4 regions of the Pseudomonas sp. MBLB4136 genome follow, and region 1 is predicted to be linked to each of the others. Evidence: predicted binding sites of a transcription regulator. Region 1 holds the regulator's gene; each other region holds the start of a gene.

Region 1 (4,587 bases):
AGCTGCACTACGAGATGACCGCCAGCAAGCTGGAACACGTCAAGGCCAGCGACATCACGCTTCTGACCGAGCCGAACATGCAGCTGTACCGCGGCAGCGAATACCCGTGGAAGATCCGCGGCGCACGCGGCGAAGTGGCGCCCGAAGGCAAGGAAGTCGAACTGATCGACAAGGTGCGCGTCGAGCGCACCGACGCCAAGGGCCGCCCCACCATCCTCACCACCAGCCGCCTGACGCTGTTCCCGGAGAAGGAATATGCGCAGACCCAGCAAGCCGTTAGAATCGACGCGGCCAATGGGGTGACCACGGCACAAGGAATGAAAGCGTACTTGAATGACGGCAGGATGCTCCTGCTGTCCAACGTAAGAGGCCAGCATGAGGTTCGTTAAAACCCTCCCCCTTCTGCTCAGTTTGAGCGCCGCGCTCGGAAGCGCCTGCGCCTGGGCGCTGCCATCCGACCGTGATCAGCCCATTCGCGTGCAAGCCGACAGCGCCGAACTGGACGACCGGCAAGGCGTGGCCGTCTATCGCGGCGACGTCATCATCACCCAGGGCACCCTGAAGATCACCGGCGACACGGTGACCATCACCCAGAATGCCCAGGGCGACATCGAGATCTTCACCTCGGTCGGCAAGCCCGCCTATTACGAGCAGAAGCCGGCCGCCGACAAGCAGGTCGTCAAGGCCTACGGCCTGACCATCCAGTACTTCGCCGCCAGCGAGCGCATCGTGCTGATCGACCAGGCCAAGGTGATCCAGGAAGGCAACACCTTCGAAGGCGAGAAGATCGTCTATGACACCCGTCGGCAGATCGTCAACGCCGGTCGCGCCACCGGCACCAAGGTGTCCACGCCGCGCCCACGCATCGACATGGTGATCCAGCCGAAGAACAAACCAGCCGACCAGCAGGCGCAGTAGCGATGGCCACTCTGAAAGCCCAACACCTGGCCAAGAGCTACAAAGGTCGCCAGGTCGTCCGCGACGTCAGCCTGAGCATCGACAGCGGGCAGATCGTCGGCCTGCTCGGCCCCAACGGTGCCGGCAAGACCACCTGCTTCTACATGATCGTAGGCCTGGTGCGTGCCGATCAGGGCCGCGTGCTGATCGACGACCACGACGTCAGCCATCAACCCATGCATGGCCGTGCGCGCGCCGGCATCGGCTACCTGCCCCAGGAGGCCTCGATCTTCCGCAAACTCAGCGTGGCCGACAACATCATGGCCGTCCTCGAGACGCGCAAGGACCTGGATCGCGGGGCACGCCGGGATGAGCTGGAGAACCTGCTGCAGGAGTTCCACATCAGCCACATCCGCGACAACCTCGGCATGAGCCTGTCCGGCGGCGAACGGCGGCGCGTGGAGATTGCCCGGGCGCTGGCCACCGCCCCGAAATTCATTCTGCTCGACGAACCCTTCGCCGGGGTCGACCCGATCTCGGTCGGCGACATCAAGCAGATCATCCATCACCTCAAGGCCAAGGGGATCGGCGTACTGATCACCGATCACAACGTCCGCGAGACCCTGGACATCTGCGAGACGGCCTACATCGTCAGCGATGGCCAGCTGATCGCCGAAGGCGATGCCGCCGCCATTCTGGCCAACCAAATGGTCAAAGAGGTTTACCTGGGCCACGAATTCCGTCTCTAGCGGCGGCTTTTCTCCACCGCACTGCAGCTAATGCTAGGCAAAACACTCGGAAGCGGGCATATAATTTGCTTCCTTGCGGCGCTTCGGCGCCCTGTAGTGGATTGCGCACAGACGCCGGTATAAAAGGTCTGCAATGAAACCATCGCTAGTCCTGAAGATGGGCCAGCAGCTGACGATGACCCCGCAGCTGCAACAGGCCATTCGCCTACTTCAACTGTCCACCCTGGATCTGCAACAGGAGATCCAGGAGGCCTTGGAGTCCAACCCGATGCTCGAGCGCCAGGAAGACGGCGACGACTTCGACAACTCCGATCCCCTGGCCGATGGCGCCGACAACCCCTCCCCTGCCAGCAAGCAGGAAGAGCCCTACCAGGAAACCAGCTACCAGGAAACGTCGCAGACGGTGGACAACCTGGAGGACGGCGAATGGAACGAGCGCATCCCCAACGAGCTGCCGGTCGACACCGCCTGGGAAGACGTCTATCAGACCAGCGCCAGCAGCCTGCCGAGCAATGACGACGACGAGTGGGACTTCACCACCCGCACCTCCAGCGGCGAGAGCCTGCAGAGCCACCTGCTCTGGCAGCTCAATCTGGCGCCGATGTCCGACAAGGACCGACTGATCGCCGTCACCCTGATCGACTGCATCAACGAACAGGGCTACCTGGAAGAGAGCCTGGAGGAAGTGGTCGAGGCCTTCGACCCGGAGCTGGACATCGAGCTCGACGAGGTCGAGGCGGTGCTACACCGCATCCAGCAGTTCGAGCCCGCCGGCATAGCCGCCCGCGACCTGCGCGAATGTTTGCTGCTGCAGCTGCGCCAGTTGCCGCCCAAGTCACCCTGGCTGGCCGAAGCCCAACGCCTGGCCGGCGACTACCTCGACCTGCTCGGCAGCCGCGACTACAGCCAGCTGATGCGACGCATGAAACTCAAGGAAGACGAGCTGCGCCAGGTCATCGAGCTGATCCAGAGCCTCAATCCGCGTCCCGGCTCGCAGATCCAGTCCGGCGAGCCGGAGTACGTGGTGCCGGACGTCATCGTGCGCAAGCACAACGAACGCTGGCTGGTCGAGCTCAACCAGGAAGCCATGCCCCGCCTGCGGGTCAATCCGCAGTACGCCGGCTTCGTCAAACGTGCCGACTCCAGCGCCGACAACACCTTCATGCGCAATCAGCTGCAGGAGGCGCGCTGGTTCATCAAGAGCCTGCAGAGCCGCAACGAAACCCTGATGAAGGTCGCCACCCAGATCGTCGAGCACCAACGCGGCTTCCTCGACTACGGCGACGAGGCGATGAAGCCACTGGTGCTGCACGACATTGCCGAAGCGGTCGGCATGCATGAATCGACCATCTCGCGGGTCACCACGCAGAAATTCATGCACACCCCGCGCGGCATCTACGAGCTGAAGTATTTCTTCTCCAGCCACGTCAGCACCGCCGAGGGCGGCGAGTGCTCGTCGACGGCGATCCGCGCGATCATCAAGAAACTGGTGGCCGCGGAAAATGCAAAAAAGCCGTTGAGTGACAGCAAGATCGCTGGTTTACTGGAGGCACAGGGCATTCAAGTGGCCCGCCGCACGGTCGCCAAATACCGTGAATCCCTCGGTATAGCGCCCTCCAGTGAGCGCAAGCGGTTGATGTAAGGCGGCACTCAACGGAAGACAGGTCAACACACAACGCAGCACAGCTCGCAATACTCCCTGCAGCGACCAGAGCGGTCGCGCCGGATAGCGACATGCCGGGTTCGGTGGGTCCGAGTCTTCCACGCCAAGGTGTTCCCGCGGCAGGCAGCACTGCCTGTCTCTTACACACGGCAACAAGGAGAAAGCGGTATGCAAGTCAACATCAGTGGACATCAGCTGGATGTGACCGACGCCCTACGCGACTACATCGACGAGAAACTCAATCGATTGGAGCGCCACTTCGACAAGATCACCAATGTGCAGGTCACCATGGAGGTCGAAAAGCTCAAGCAGAAGATCGAAGCGACCCTGCACATAGCCGGCGGCGAAGTGGTCGCCAACGCCGAACATGACGACATGTACGCAGCGATCGACCTGCTCACCGACAAACTCGACCGACAACTCATCAAGCACAAGGAAAAGCAGCTCGAACGCCAGCAGGGCGCCATGGCCCGCTGACCTCGCTCACCTCCCATGATCCGACTTGAAAACATCCTGACCCCCGGCCGTTCCCTGGTGAACGTGCCGGGCGGCAGTAAGAAACGCGTACTCGAACAGATTGCCAACCTGGTGGCGCGCGAGCTGCCCGACCTGGCCGGGCAGGACATCTTCGAGAGCCTGATCGCCCGCGAAAAACTCGGCTCCACCGGATTCGGCAACGGCATCGCCATTCCGCACTGCCGCCTGGCGGGCTGCAATGCGCCGATCAGCGCCCTGCTGCGCCTGGATGCGCCGGTGGATTTCGACGCCATCGACGGCGCCCCCGTCGACCTGCTGTTCGTCCTGCTGGTGCCCGAGGCCGCGACCGACGAGCACCTGGAACTGCTGCGCCAGATCGCCAGCATGCTCGACCGCGGCGACGTGCGCGAACGCCTGCGCCAGGCGCAAAGCAACGACTCCCTGTATCAGGTCGTGGTGGACGTTCAAAGCAGCCGTTAGGACTTTTCCCCATGCGCTTGATCATCGTCAGCGGTCGCTCCGGTTCCGGCAAAAGCACCGCCCTCGATGTCCTCGAGGACAACGGCTTCTACTGCATAGACAACCTCCCCGCCGGCCTGCTCCCCGAACTGGCCGAGCGCGCCCTGCTGCACACCGAGTTGCTGCATCCCCAGGTGGCGGTATCGATCGATGCGCGCAATCTGCCCAGCCAGCTCAAGCGTTTCCCCGAACTGCTCGACGACGTGCGTGCGCGCCACATCCAGTGCAACGTGCTCTACCTGGACGCCGACGAGGAAACCCTGCTCAAGCGTTTCTCCGAGA
Region 2 (4,587 bases), 1.1 Mb from region 1:
CTTCGAGCACGGCCTTCTTGATGTGCTCCATGCCCACACGCTGCATGTAGTGCACGGTGCGCTCCAGGTAGAAGGCTTCCTCGCGATAGAGCTGGAGGAAGGCGCCGTTGTACTCGCGCACCTCCTCGGCGGTCTTGAGCTTGACGAAGAACTCCGCGACCTCGGTCTTGATGCCGCCGTTGCCGCCGATGTACATCTCGAAACCGGAGTCCACGCCGATGATGCCGACGTCCTTGATGCCGGCCTCGGCGCAGTTGCGCGGGCAGCCGGAGACGGCCAGCTTGACCTTGTGCGGCGACCACATGTTGAACAGGTCGTGCTCCAGGTCGATGCCCAGCTGGGTCGAGTTCTGTGTGCCGAAGCGGCAGAACTCGCTGCCCACGCAGGTCTTCACGGTGCGGATGGACTTGCCGTAGGCGTGGCCGGAAGGCATGTCCAGCTCCTTCCACACCGCCGGCAGGTCGTCCTTCTTGATGCCCAGGAGGTCGATGCGCTGGCCACCGGTGACCTTGACCATGGGCACGTTGTACTTGTCGGCCACATCGGCGATGCGGCGCAGCTCGGAGGGGTTGGTCACCCCGCCCCACATGCGCGGCACCACCGAGTAGGTGCCGTCCTTCTGGATGTTGGCGTGGGCGCGCTCGTTGATCAGGCGCGACTGCGGGTCGTCCTTGGCCTCGCCCGGCCAGGTGGAGATCAGGTAGTAGTTCAGCGCCGGGCGGCAGGTGGCGCAGCCGTTGGGCGTGCTCCAGTTCATGAAGGCCATGGCCTGGCTGAGGCTGGTCAGGTGCTGCTCGCGGATGGCCTTGCGGATCTGCCCATGGTTGAGCTCGCTGCAGCCGCAGATGGCCTTCTCGCTCTTGGGTTTGACGTCGGCGGCGCCGCCGACCGTGCTGATCAGGATCTGCTCGACCAATCCGGCGCAGGAGCCGCAGGAACTGGCGGCCTTGGTGTGCTTCTTGACCTCGTCAACCGAGAACAGGCCGTTCTCCTGGATGGCCTTGACGATAGTGCCCTTGCACACGCCGTTACAGCCGCACACCTCCATGCTGTCGGGCATGTTGGCGGTCTTGTCGGCGCCCTGGTGGCCGACGTCGCCGATGGCGTTCTCGCCGAACATCAGGTGGTCGCGGATCTCGCTGACGTTGTGGTTCTCGCGGATCTGGCGGAAGTACCAGCCGCCGTCGGCGGTGTCGCCGTACAGGCAGGCGCCGACCAGCACGTCGTCCTTGATCACCAGTTTCTTGTACACGCCGCCGATGGGGTCGGACAGGGTGATGGTTTCAGTCCCCTCGGCGCCCATGAATTCGCCGGCGGAGAACAGGTCGATGCCGGTGACCTTGAGCTTGGTCGAGGTCACCGAGCCCTGGTAGCGGGAGAAGCCGAGCTGGGCCAGGTGGTTGGCGCAGACCTTGGCCTGCTCGAACAGCGGCGCCACCAGGCCGTAGGCGATGCCGCGATGGCTGGCGCATTCGCCGATGGCGTAGACCCGCGGGTCGAAGGTCTGCATGGTGTCGTTGACCAGGATGCCGCGATTGCAGGCGATCCCGGCCTGCTCCGCCAGTTCGGTGTTGGGACGGATGCCGGCGGCCATCACCACCAGGTCGGCGGGGATCACCTCGCCATCCTTGAACTTCACCGCGCAGACCCGGCCTTCGCCGTTGTCCAGCAGCTCGGCGGTGTGCTTGGGCAGGAGGAACTTCAGGCCGCGGTCCTCCAGGGACTTCTGCAGCAGGTCGCCGGCGGTGCGGTCGAGCTGGCGCTCCAGCAGCCAGTCGCCGATATGCACTACGGTGACGTCCATGCCGCGCAGCTTGAGGCCATTGGCCGCTTCCAGGCCGAGCAGGCCACCGCCGATCACCACCGCGTGCTTATGGGTCTTGGCGGTGTCCATCATGGTCTGGGTGTCGGCGATGTCGCGGTAGCCGATCACCCCGTCCAGGTCCTTGCCGGGAATCGGCAGGATGAAGGGGTTGGAGCCGGTGGCGATGAGCAGGCGGTCATACTCGGCTTCGCTGCCGTCGTCGGCGATCACCTTGCGCGCCTTGCGGTCGATCTCCAGCACCTTGCGCCCCAGGCGCAGGTCGATGCCGTTGTCGGCGTACCAGGCGAGGTCGTTGAGGACGATCTCCTCGAAGGTCTGTTCGCCGGCCAGCACCGGCGAGAGCAGGATGCGGTTGTAGTTCGGATGCGGTTCGGCACCAAACACGGTGATCTCATAGAGGTCGGGGGCGAGCTTGAGCAGCTCTTCGAGGGTACGGACTCCGGCCATGCCGTTGCCGATCATCACCAACTTGAGTTTTTTCATGGTTCCTCACCGTCACGCAAAACCGGAAAACAAAAAAAGGCGTCCCGCTAGTCACCTAGCGAGGACGCCTTTGTCCTGGTCCCGTTCTCTCGGGAAGCGCGACCTTCCACGTTGAAGGTCGCGCTTTTTTGATTTGTATGAGTGCTTTAGCAGGCTCTGTGCCAACTTTGCCGAATGCTCGGTTACCGGGGGCTGCAGCGCTTTCTGCTCATGTCCGGGGCGGCTCCGGGAGGCTGCCGGCGCACCTGTTTAAGGCGAGTTGCGCCCTTATGGTGCATCGTCACGGCGTGGCGCCTAGCTCAGCAGCAGGACCAGCAGGGCCAGGTTGAGCAGCAGGGAAACCAGCGCCACCGTGCGCCAGACCAGCAGCGGCTCACGCTCCAGCAGCGGCCTGGGCCGGCTGCTGAGGGCCTGGCGCTCACCCTGTTCCAGGGCCAGCAGCCATTCCTCGGCGGTTTCATAGCGCTGCTGCGGGTCGGCGCTGACTGCGCGAGTCAGGCTCTCGTCCAGCCAGCTCGGCAGGTCGGGGCGATAGCGGCTGGCCGGCGTCGGCGTGCTGAAGCGCGGATGCTGGAAGGCCTCGATCTCGCCGTAGGGGTAGTGGCCGGTGAGCAGGTGGTAGAGGGTCACGCCGGCGGCGTAGAGGTCCTGACCGGGGTTGGGCGGGCTGCCGCCGAAGCATTCCGGAGCGATATAGCTGGGCGTGCCAGGCAGGCTGCCGGCCTCGTCCCGCGACAGCCCGGGGCAGTAGGCCAGGCCGAAATCCACCAGGCGCAGTTCGCCGTCATCGCCCCACAGCAGGTTCTCCGGCTTGATGTCGCGATGCAGGATATTGCGCCGGTGCAGCATGCCCACGGCCTTGAGCAGGCGCGGGGCGATGTCCAGCCACTCCGGCAGCGGCAGCGGGCCGGACAGGCGCAGGTGCTCGGCGAGGGTCTGTCCGGCGTACTCGCGTTGCAGGTAGTACAGGTGTTGGCGCTGTGGCAGCGGATGCACCTCGGCGAAGTGGCGGCCGGCCACGCGGCGCAGGAACCACTCCTCGAGCAGCAGCGCCGGCCCGGCCTGGGGCTCGTCGGCACGGGAGGGCGGCAGGGTCTTGAGCAGCCAGCGCCGCGCCTGGGCATCGCGCACCCGGTAGACCAGCGACTGGCGCGACTCGGCGAGCAGGCGGTCGACCTGCCAGCCCTCGAACGTCTGACCTTCGCGTAGCCGCGGCGGCAGTGGCCAGGCCGCGAGCTGCGCCAGGGTATCGGCCAGGTCGGTCTGCGGCAGACCCTCGACCCGCACCAGCAGGGCGCTGGCATTGTCCTGGCTGCCGGCCAGGTGGGCGGCGCTGACCAGTGCCCGCGAGGCCGCGGCGGGGTCTGGTTCGTCGTGCAGGATGCGCTGGATGCCCAGGTCGCCGAGCACCGCCCAGACCCCGTCGCTGACCAGCAGGAAGCTCTCGCCCGCGCGCAGCTCGCCGTCCAGGTAGTCCACCACCAGGTGCTGGTCCAGGCCCAGGGCGCGCTTGAGCACATGCTGCATGCCCGGCTGTTCCCACACATGGTCCTCACTGAGGCGTTCGAGCTGGCCGGCGTGCCAGCGATAGGCACGGCAGTCGCCGACATGCGCCAGGGTGAAGCGCCGGCCGCGCAGGACCAGGGCGGTGAGGGTGGTGAGCAGCGGCTGGCCGCCGCCATTGGCCTGCAGCCAGCGATTGTGGGCCACCAGCAGGCGGTCCAGCGACTGCGCCACCGCCCAGGTCTCCGGGGTGGCGTAGTAGTCCAGGGCCAGGGCCTGCAGGGTCGCGCGGGCGGCCAGGCCGCCATCGGCGCATTGGCTGACGCCATCGGCCAGGGCGAACAGGTAGCCCTTGCTCGCCGCCAGGGCCGGTGCCGGCGTCACCACGCGCAGGGCGTCCTGGTTCTCTTGTCGAGGGCCGGTGGCCGTGGCGTCGCCGAAGCTCAGTTGCAGGGCCATCATGGCTGTCCTGTAAGGGGAGGGCTGAGGCAAAGGCGAGACTGGGGCATGGCTGCGAGGGGCGGCCGTCGCCGGCTTTCCCCCTGTCCTGACCAGTGCATTGCCACCCTGCCGGGCAGCCCCGCCTTTGCCTCAGCCCTCCGTTTTGCCGGTAGGCTGAAAGCCTAGGGTGGATGAACAAGGCGTCATCCACCCTACGTTAGCCTGTTACACCCGCGCCGCGGTGACGGCAGCCGAGCCCCAGGTGGTGCGCCAGCGCTGCTTCACGCCGTACAGGCCGACCCAGGCCAGCAGGCCGAGGCTGGCGAACAGCCACA
Region 3 (4,587 bases), 1.2 Mb from region 1:
GCCAGCAGGCCCCAGATGCCGACCACGCCGTGCACCGAGATGGCACCGACCGGATCGTCGATCTTCAGCTTGTCCAGACCGAGGATCGAGAACACCACCAGCACGCCACCGACCCCGCCGATCAGGGTCGCCTGCATCGCGCTCGGGGTCAGCGGCTCGGCGGTGATCGCCACCAGGCCGGCCAGGGCGCCGTTGAGGACCATGGTCAGGTCGGTCTTGCCGAACAGGATGCGCGCCACGATCATCGCCGCGATCAGGCCGCCGGCGGCCGCCATGTTGGTGTTGACGAACACCTGGGCCACCGCGTTGGCGTCCTCGACGGTGCTCATCTTCAGCTGCGAGCCGCCGTTGAAGCCGAACCAGCCCATCCACAGGATGAAGGTGCCGAGGGTCGCCAGGGGCAGGTTGGAACCGGGGATGGCGTTGATCTGGCCGCCGGCACCGTACTTGCCTTTACGCGCACCGAGCAGCAGGACCCCGGCCAGGGCGGCAGAGGCACCGGCCATGTGCACCACACCGGAGCCGGCGAAGTCGAGGAAACCGGCCTCGTTGAGGAAGCCCGAGCCCCACTTCCAGAAGCCCTGCACCGGGTAGATAAAGCCGGTCATGACCACCGCGAAGGCGAGGAACGCCCACAGCTTCATGCGCTCGGCCACCGCACCGGAAACGATCGACATACAGGTGGCGGCGAACACCACCTGGAAGAAGAAGTCGGAGCGCGCCGAGTAGTAAGGCGCATCGTCAGCGCCGCCGAGCACCGCGTCGGCGCCATTCTCCGCGCCGAGCAGGAAGCCCAGGCTCGGCAGGATGCCGCCCTCCGGGCTGGAGTACATGATGTGGTAGCCGATCAGCAGGTACATGACGCTGGCGACCGCATACAGGGAGATGTTCTTGGTGAGAATCTCGGTGGTGTTCTTGGCCCGCACCAACCCCGCCTCGAGCATGGCGAAACCCGCCGCCATCCACATCACCAGGGCGCCGCAGACCAGAAAATAGAAGGTATCGAAACCGTACTGCAAAGCAGTCAATGCCGTGTTGTCCATGATTCACCTCTTGCCGTGACGCGTCATCGCGCCGTTCGGTTAGGGCGCCCGCCCAGATGACGGACGCGCTCCGTGTGCTTACAGGTTGTAGCCACGCTCGTTGTGCAGGGCGAGGTCGAGACCGACCGTCTCCTCCTCGTCGCTGACGCGCAGGCCCATTACCAACTCAATCACTTTCAGGATCAGGAAGGTCAGCACCGCGGTGTAGACCACCGTGAAGACCACGCCCTCGACCTGTACCCAGAGCTGCGCCGGGATGTTTTCCACCTCGCCGAAGCCCCCCAGGGCCGGTGCGGCGAACGCACCGGTAAGAACGGCCCCGACCATGCCGCCGACCGCATGCACGCCGAAGACGTCCAGGGAGTCGTCATAACCCAGCTTGCGTTTCAGGCTGGTGGCGCAGAAGAAGCAGATCACCCCGGACGCCAGGCCGATCGCCAGGGCGCCCATGGGCCCCGCGGTACCCGAGGCCGGGGTGATCGCCACCAGGCCCGCCACCGCGCCGGAGGCGATGCCCAGCACGCTGGGCTTACGGTGGGTGATCCACTCGGCGAACATCCAGCCCAGGGCCGCCGTGGCCGTGGCGATCTGGGTGACCAGCATGGCCATGCCCGCGGTGCCATTGGCGGCCACCGCCGAGCCGGCGTTGAAGCCGAACCAGCCGACCCACAGCATGCTCGCGCCGATCAGGGTGTAGCCCAGGTTGTGCGGCGCCATGGCGGTCGTCGGGAAGCCCTTGCGCTTGCCCAGCACCAGGCAGGCCACCAGGCCGGCGATCCCGGCATTGATGTGCACCACGGTGCCACCGGCGAAGTCCAGCACGCCCCAATCCCACATCAGCGCGCCGTCACCGCCCCAAACCATGTGCGCGATGGGCACGTAGACCAGGGTGAACCAGATCGCCATGAACACCAGCATGGCCGAGAACTTCATACGCTCGGCGAAGGCACCGACCATCAGCGCCGGGGTGATGATGGCGAAGGTCATCTGGAAGGTGATGAACACGCTCTCCGGCACGCCCGCCACCAGGCTGTCGAGGGTCAGACCGGTTAGGAAGGCCTTGGACAGGCCGCCGACGAAGGAATTGAAGTTGACCACCCCCTGCTCCATGCCGGTGGTGTCGAACGTCATGCTGTAGCCGTAGACCACCCACAGCAGGCTGATCAGGGCACAGATGGCGAAGCACTGCATGAGCACCGACAGCACGTTCTTGGAACGCACCATGCCCGCGTAGAACAGCGCCAGACCGGGTATGGTCATGAACAGGACCAGGACGGTCGCGACCAGCATCCAGGCTGTATCGCCGCCGTTCAGGCCTGCCTCGTCGGCCAGGGCAAGGCCCGGAACGAGAGACAATAGGGCTCCTAGCCCTGCGAATGTTCGCAGAGTCATGGTTTAACTCCTGGGGCTTTGGGGGGTTCGAAGGGCGCTTAGATCGCGTCGGTATCGGTTTCGCCGGTACGGATGCGGATGGCCTGCTCCAGGTTGACCACGAAAATCTTGCCGTCACCGATCTTGCCGGTGTTGGCGGCCTTGGTGATGGCCTCGATCACGCGATCCAGTTGGTCGTCGGCGATGGCCACGTCGATCTTCACCTTCGGCAGGAAATCGACCACGTATTCGGCGCCGCGGTACAGCTCGGTGTGACCCTTCTGCCGACCGAAGCCCTTGACCTCGGTGACGGTAATGCCCTGCACGCCGATCTCCGACAGTGACTCACGGACGTCGTCCAGCTTGAACGGCTTGATGATGGCAGTGACTAGCTTCATGTAACTTTCTCCCGTGTAAGGTGGACTTGCCCCAGGAATTACGAACCCGGCTCAAGTCTATGCGCAGTGCCTGGCTTTTGTAATGCATCGACCGCCCTAACTCGGCCGCTACGGCACCAATCTCCGTCAACCGCTGCAGTCGAGGCACTCCACCGCCTCGACTGGCGCACCGAAACCGCATTGGTGCATGGTTAATAAGGCATAAGCAGAAACCTTGCCAGTTCATTGAAATACGCCTTTTTTCAGGCAGTTAACCCCTGCGTGTGGCTTTCGCCCTGGGTTTGCCGCACGGCAAACGCACAATATCGGTGCATGCCCCCGGCGCCGGACGCGCGATAATCGTGCGCGGCGCTGACCTAACCGGTGGCCGGCGCCCAGCTGCGGGGCGCGTGCTACACTGCCGCCGTTTGTCACTGGAACCCCCGTCATGCTGCCACCCAAAGCCCTGCTCGACGCCCTCGGCGCCCATGCCTCGCGCCTGTTCAACGGCGACACGCCGCTGCCGCGCAGCGAATTCGAAGCCCAGTTCAAGGCGCTGCTGCAGAGCGGCTTCAGCAAGCTCGGCCTGGTCAGCCGGGAAGAGTTCGACAGCCAGATGACCGTGCTGGCGCGTACCCGCGCCCGCCTGGAGGCGCTGGAGGCCAAGGTGGCCGAACTCGAAGCCCGCCTCGCCAGCGAGCCGCAACCGCCCGCCGAGTAACGCGCTCCCGCGAGGCAGACGATCAAGGAGTGATCGATGTCCCTGGCCATAGTCCATAGCCGCGCCCAAGTCGGCGTCGAGGCGCCCGCGGTCACCGTCGAGGCCCACCTGGCCAACGGCCTGCCGTCCCTGGCGCTGGTCGGCCTGCCCGAGACGGCGGTGAAGGAGAGCAAGGATCGCGTGCGCAGCGCCATCCTCAACTCGGCCTTCGACTTCCCGCCCCGGCGCATCACCCTGAACCTGGCCCCCGCCGACCTGCCGAAGGACGGCGGGCGCTTCGACCTGGCCATCGCCCTGGGGATTCTCGCCGCCAGCGGCCAGCTGCCCGGCGCCGCGCTGGAGTCGCTCGAGTGCCTCGGCGAGCTGGCCCTGTCCGGCGCTGTGCGCCCGGTGCAGGGGGTGTTGCCCGCCGCCCTGGCGGCCCGCGCCGCCGGCCGCACCCTGGTGGTGCCCAGGGCCAATGCCGAGGAAGCCAGCCTGGCCTCGGGACTGACGGTGATCGCCGTCGAGCACCTGCTGGAGCTGGCCGCCCACCTCAGCGGCCAGACGCCCCTCGAGCCCTTCCAGTCCCGTGGCCTGCTGCGCCAGACCCGCCCCTATCCGGATCTGGCCGAGGTGCAGGGCCAGGCCGCCGCCAAGCGCGCCCTGCTGGTGGCCGCCGCCGGATCGCACAACCTGCTGTTCAGCGGCCCGCCCGGCACCGGCAAGACCCTGCTGGCCAGCCGCCTGCCCGGCCTGCTGCCGCCGCTGGACGAGCAGGAGGCCCTGGAAGTGGCGGCGATACACTCGGTGGCCAGCCACGCGCCGCTGGACGCCTGGCCGCAACGACCGTTCCGCACGCCCCACCACAGCGCCTCCGGGCCGGCCCTGGTCGGCGGCGGCAGCCGCCCGCAACCCGGCGAGATCACCCTGGCGCATCAGGGTGTGCTGTTTCTCGACGAACTGCCCGAGTTCGACCGCAAGGTCCTCGAGGTGCTGCGCGAGCCCCTGGAAAGCGGGCAGATCGTCATCGCCCGGGCCCGCGACAAGGTGCGTTTCCCGGCGCGCTTCCAGCTGGTGGCGGCGATGAACCCCT
Region 4 (4,587 bases), 1.4 Mb from region 1:
GTCCGTTGATCCACGAACGGCGCATGCGCCAGGTGCGTGACCGTGACCTGCTGGATCGGCGTGTTGTTCTGCAGTTACCCGTGCGCCGCGTCGACTGCCTGACCTGTGGACGCGTGACCGAGCGGATCGACTGGTTGGCGCCGGCCGCACGCTTGACCCGGCGCTTGCAGATCTGGCTCGAAGGCCTGTTGCAGCTCTTGCCGATAAGCCATGTCAGTCGCCTGACCGGCTTGCACTGGCACACCCTTAAAGCCATCGACAAGCGTCGATTGGAAGCCGCAGTGGGCGCCTTCGAGCCCGCTGACGTGCGGCGCTTGGTGATGGACGAGTTCGCCCTGCACAAGGGCCATCGCTACGCCACGGTGATCATGGATGCCGAGCGAACCCGCGTGCTGTGGGTCGGGCACGGCAACAGCCGCGAGGCGATTCGGCCGTTCTTCGAACTGCTCGGCGAGCGCTGCCAGCAGATCGAGGCGGTGGCGATGGACATGAACACGGCCTTCGACCTGGAGGTGAAGCGCCATTGCCCGCGGGCCGAGGTGGTGTACGACCTGTTCCATGTGGTGGCGCGCTACGGCCGCGAGGTGATCGACCGTATCCGCGTGGACCAGGCCAACCTGCTGCGGCATGACAAACCGGCGCGCCAAGTGGTCAAGCGCAGTCGCTGGTTGCTGCTGCGCAACCGGGCCAACCTCAAGAGCGAGCAGGCGGTGCAGTTGCAGGAACTGCTGCAAGCCAATCAGTCACTGGCCACCGTCTACCTGCTCAAGGATGCGCTCAAGGACATCTGGTACGCGCCCAGCGTCTGGGAGGGCTGGCAGCGTTGGCGGGACTGGCAACGGCATGTCCGGGACAGTGCCCTGGCGCCGCTGCAGCGCTTCGCCAAGAACCTCAGGCGTTACCTCCGCGGCATCCTCGCCAGTGCCCGCTTCCCGATGCACACCAGCGTGCTGGAGGGGGTGAACAACCGCATCAAGGTCATCAAGCGCATGGCCTATGGCTTCCGCGACTCGGACTACTTCTTCCTGAAAATCAAGGCCGCCTTCCCCGGGAAAGTGCGATGAACCCAAAAAAAGGCCCCGCCGGCTGAGCCGGGCGGGGCCTTGTGCGTCACGCCGCCGGGGCGGCGCGCAGCGGTTTTAGACGCTGTAGTACAGGTCGTATTCCAGCGGGTGCACGAAGGTGCGCACCTTGATCTCTTCTTCGCTCTTCAGCTCGATGTAGGCATCGATGAAGTCGTCGGAGAATACGCCGCCCTTGGTCAGGAACGCGCGGCCCTTGTCCAGCTCTTCCAGGGCTTCCTTCAGGCTGCCGCACACCTGCGGGATCAGCTTGCCTTCTTCCGGCGGCAGGTCGTACAGGTTCTTGTCGGCCGCATCGCCAGGGTGGATCTTGTTCTGGATACCGTCCAGGCCGGCCATCAGCAGGGCGGCGAAGCACAGGTACGGGTTGGCAGCCGGGTCCGGGAAGCGCGCCTCGATGCGGCGGGCCTTTGGGCTCGACACATAGGGGATGCGGATCGAGGCGGAGCGGTTGCGTGCCGAGTAGGCCAGCATCACCGGCGCTTCGAAGCCCGGGACCAGACGCTTGTAGGAGTTGGTCGACGGGTTGGTGAAGCCGTTCAGCGCCTTGCCGTGCTTGATGATGCCGCCGATGAAGTACAGGGCGGTGTCGGACAGGCCGGCATAGCCTTCGCCGGAGAAGGTGTTCTTGCCATCTTTGGAGATGGACATGTGCACGTGCATGCCCGAGCCGTTGTCGCCGTACAGCGGCTTCGGCATGAAGGTGGCGGTCTTGCCGTAGGCGTCGGCGACGTTGTGCACGCAGTACTTCAGGGTCTGAACTTCGTCAGCCTTGGCGACCAGGGTGTTGAACTTCACGCCGATTTCGTTCTGGCCGGCAGTGGCCACTTCGTGGTGGTGCACTTCGACGACCAGGCCCATTTCTTCCATGGCGTTGCACATGGCGGTACGGATTTCGTGGTCGTGGTCGCACGGCGGAACCGGGAAGTAACCGCCCTTGACGGCCGGGCGGTGGCCCTTGTTGCCGCCTTCGACGTCCTGGTCGGTCATCCACGAGCCCTGCTCGGAGTAGATCTTGAACATGGAGCCGGAGATGTCGGACTTGAACTTCACTTCGTCGAAGATGAAGAACTCAGGCTCCGGGCCGACGAACACGGTGTCGCCGATGCCGGTGGTCTTGAGGAATTCCTCGGCGCGCTTGGCGATGGAGCGCGGGTCGCGGTCGTAGCCCTGCATGGTGCTCGGCTCGACGATGTCGCAGACCAGGATCAGGGTCGGCTCTTCGGTGAAGGGGTCCAGGACGGCGGTCTCGTCGACCGGCATCAGGATCATGTCGGAGGCTTCGATGCCCTTCCAGCCATGGATGGAGGAGCCGTCGAACATCTTGCCGTGCTCGAAGAAGTCTTCGTCCAGGGCGTCGCGAGCCGGCATGGTGACGTGGTGCTGCTTGCCCTTGGTGTCGGTGAAGCGCAGGTCAACCCACTTCACGTCGTGTTCTTTAATCAGTTGAATCGACTTCGACATGCTGTCCTCCAGATGGATAAGGCTCGGATGCGAGCCCTCAATAGTTCGATGAAGCCCGGCGCGATAGTCGGCCAGGACAACCTGCCTCACAAGGGAGCAAATTGCATGCCAGTGCCCCGGAATGGGCTGGAGGGCTGAAACTCAGGGGTGGCGCGGGCTGTGCGGCGAGATCGCGGTATTTTTCGCACCAAAATAGAGCGGCTAATTTTCCGTTCGCACACAAATGGTGCGCGTCGGCGGGTGAGTGGGATTTTTGATCAAAGCTTGAACAATTTCCGCTATAATCCGCGCCCCTGTTTTTCGGCTGCCCCGGCACGCACTGTTTTCATGAAACTGATCGTTAAAGTTTTCCCCGAAATCACCATCAAGAGCCGGCCGGTGCGCAAGCATTTCATCCGCCAGCTGGCCAAGAACATCCGTACCGTGCTGCGCGATCTCGATCCGCAGCTGCAGGTCAGCGGTGTGTGGGACAACCTCGAGGTGGAAACCGCGGTCGCCGAGCCGAAGGTGCTGCAGGAAATGATCGAGCGCCTGCGCTGCACCCCGGGGCTGATCCATTTCCTCGAGGTCCACGAGTACCCGCTGGGCGACTTCGACGACGTGCTGGACAAGTGCAAGACCCATTTCGCCGACCAGCTGCCGGGCAAGGTCTTCGCCGTGCGCTGCAAGCGCGGCGGCAAGCACGCGTTCACTTCGATGGACATCGAGCGCTATGTCGGCAGCCAGCTGCGCCAGCAGTGCGGCGCCGCCGGCATCGACCTGAAGAAGCCCGAGGTCGAGGTGCGCATGGAGATCCGTGACCAGCGCCTGTTCATCGTCCATCGCCAGCACAACGGCCTGGGTGGCTACCCGCTGGGCTCGCTGGAGCAGACCCTGGTGCTGATGTCCGGCGGCTTCGACTCCACCGTCGCCGCCTACCAGATGATGCGTCGCGGCCTTATCACCCATTTCTGCTTCTTCAACCTCGGCGGCCGCGCCCACGAGCTGGGGGTGATGGAAGTGGCGCATTACCTGTGGCAGAAGTTCGGCCGCTCGCAGCGCGTACTGTTCATCAGCGTGCCGTTCGAGGAGGTGCTGGCCGAGATCCTCGGCAAGGTCGACAACAGCCAGATGGGCGTGATCCTCAAGCGCATGATGCTGCGCGCCTCCACGCGCATGGCCGAGCGCCTGCAGATCGACGCCCTGGTCACCGGCGAGGCGATTTCCCAGGTGTCCAGCCAGACCTTGCCGAACCTCACAGTGATCGACTCGGCCACCGACAAGCTGGTGCTGCGCCCGCTGATCGCCAGCCACAAGCAGGACATCATCGACACCGCCTATGCCATCGGCACCGCCGAGTTCGCCAAGCACATGCCCGAATACTGTGGGGTGATCTCGGTCAACCCGACCACCAAGGCCAAGCCCGAGCGCATCGCCTACGAGGAGTCGCACTTCGACATGGCGATTCTCGAGCGCGCCCTGGAGCGCGCCACCCTGCTGCCGATCGACAAGGTGATCGACGAGCTCGGCAAGGACGTGCAGGTCGAGGAAGTCGACGAGGCCCTGGCCGGCCATGTGGTGATCGACATCCGCCACCCCGACGCCGTCGACGACGAGCCGCTGGAACTGCCCGGCATCGAGGTGCAGGCGCTGCCCTTCTATGCCCTGAACAGCAAGTTCAAGGAGCTGGATGAGACCCGCCAGTACCTGCTGTATTGCGACAAGGGGGTGATGAGCCGCCTGCATGCCCACCACCTGCTGAGCGAGGGGCATGCCAATGTGCGCGTTTATCGTCCGGCATAGGACCCCAGGGCTGAATGGCGGCAGCATCCGCCATCGCCCCCCCGACCGCGAGGCAGCCTGAAGCTGCCGCCAGGTCTTTGCACCGCCTGGCTGAATTCGCAATCAGTTCATCTCCGCCGCCTAGACTTCGCGGCACACCGAATCCTCTGATCGAGATACAAAAGTGATCGAAAATCTACGTAACATCGCCATCATTGCCCACGTCGACCATGGTAAGACCACCCTGGTAGACAAACTCCTGCGTCAGTCCGGCACCCTG

What was found. The regulator sigma-54, encoded in region 1, starts transcription at its own class of promoters, with help from an activator protein. The targets are predictions, from matches to a motif close to ANTGGCATNNANNTTGCTNT.
Region 2: the regulator sigma-54 is predicted to act here: its motif matches at 2,455-2,474, upstream of nirB (nitrite reductase large subunit NirB).
Region 3: the regulator sigma-54 is predicted to act here: its motif matches at 3,015-3,034, upstream of glnK (P-II family nitrogen regulator).
Region 4: the regulator sigma-54 is predicted to act here: its motif matches at 2,640-2,659, upstream of glnA (glutamate--ammonia ligase).

Annotation. Positions count from the first base shown of each region.
Region 1 is NZ_CP196713.1:3,734,792-3,739,378, forward strand. Features, by position in the region: gene lptC (LPS export ABC transporter periplasmic protein LptC) at 1-389, shown strand, start outside; gene lptA (lipopolysaccharide transport periplasmic protein LptA) at 376-918, shown strand; gene lptB (LPS export ABC transporter ATP-binding protein) at 921-1,646, shown strand; gene ACSX1D_RS17020 (RNA polymerase factor sigma-54) at 1,780-3,288, shown strand; gene hpf (ribosome hibernation-promoting factor, HPF/YfiA family) at 3,478-3,786, shown strand; gene ptsN (PTS IIA-like nitrogen regulatory protein PtsN) at 3,802-4,266, shown strand; gene rapZ (RNase adapter RapZ) at 4,278-4,587, shown strand, end outside.
Region 2 is NZ_CP196713.1:2,681,091-2,685,677, reverse strand. Features, by position in the region: gene nirB (nitrite reductase large subunit NirB) at 1-2,308, opposite strand, end outside; gene ACSX1D_RS12215 (protein kinase domain-containing protein) at 2,603-4,270, opposite strand; gene ACSX1D_RS12210 (nitrate/nitrite transporter) at 4,478-4,587, opposite strand, start outside.
Region 3 is NZ_CP196713.1:94,598-99,184, reverse strand. Features, by position in the region: gene ACSX1D_RS00455 (ammonium transporter) at 1-1,043, opposite strand, end outside; gene ACSX1D_RS00450 (ammonium transporter) at 1,122-2,435, opposite strand; gene glnK (P-II family nitrogen regulator) at 2,474-2,812, opposite strand; gene ACSX1D_RS00440 (accessory factor UbiK family protein) at 3,240-3,512, shown strand; gene ACSX1D_RS00435 (YifB family Mg chelatase-like AAA ATPase) at 3,549-4,587, shown strand, end outside.
Region 4 is NZ_CP196713.1:287,550-292,136, forward strand. Features, by position in the region: gene ACSX1D_RS01360 (ISL3 family transposase) at 1-1,064, shown strand, start outside; gene glnA (glutamate--ammonia ligase) at 1,140-2,546, opposite strand; gene thiI (tRNA uracil 4-sulfurtransferase ThiI) at 2,874-4,328, shown strand; gene typA (translational GTPase TypA) at 4,492-4,587, shown strand, end outside.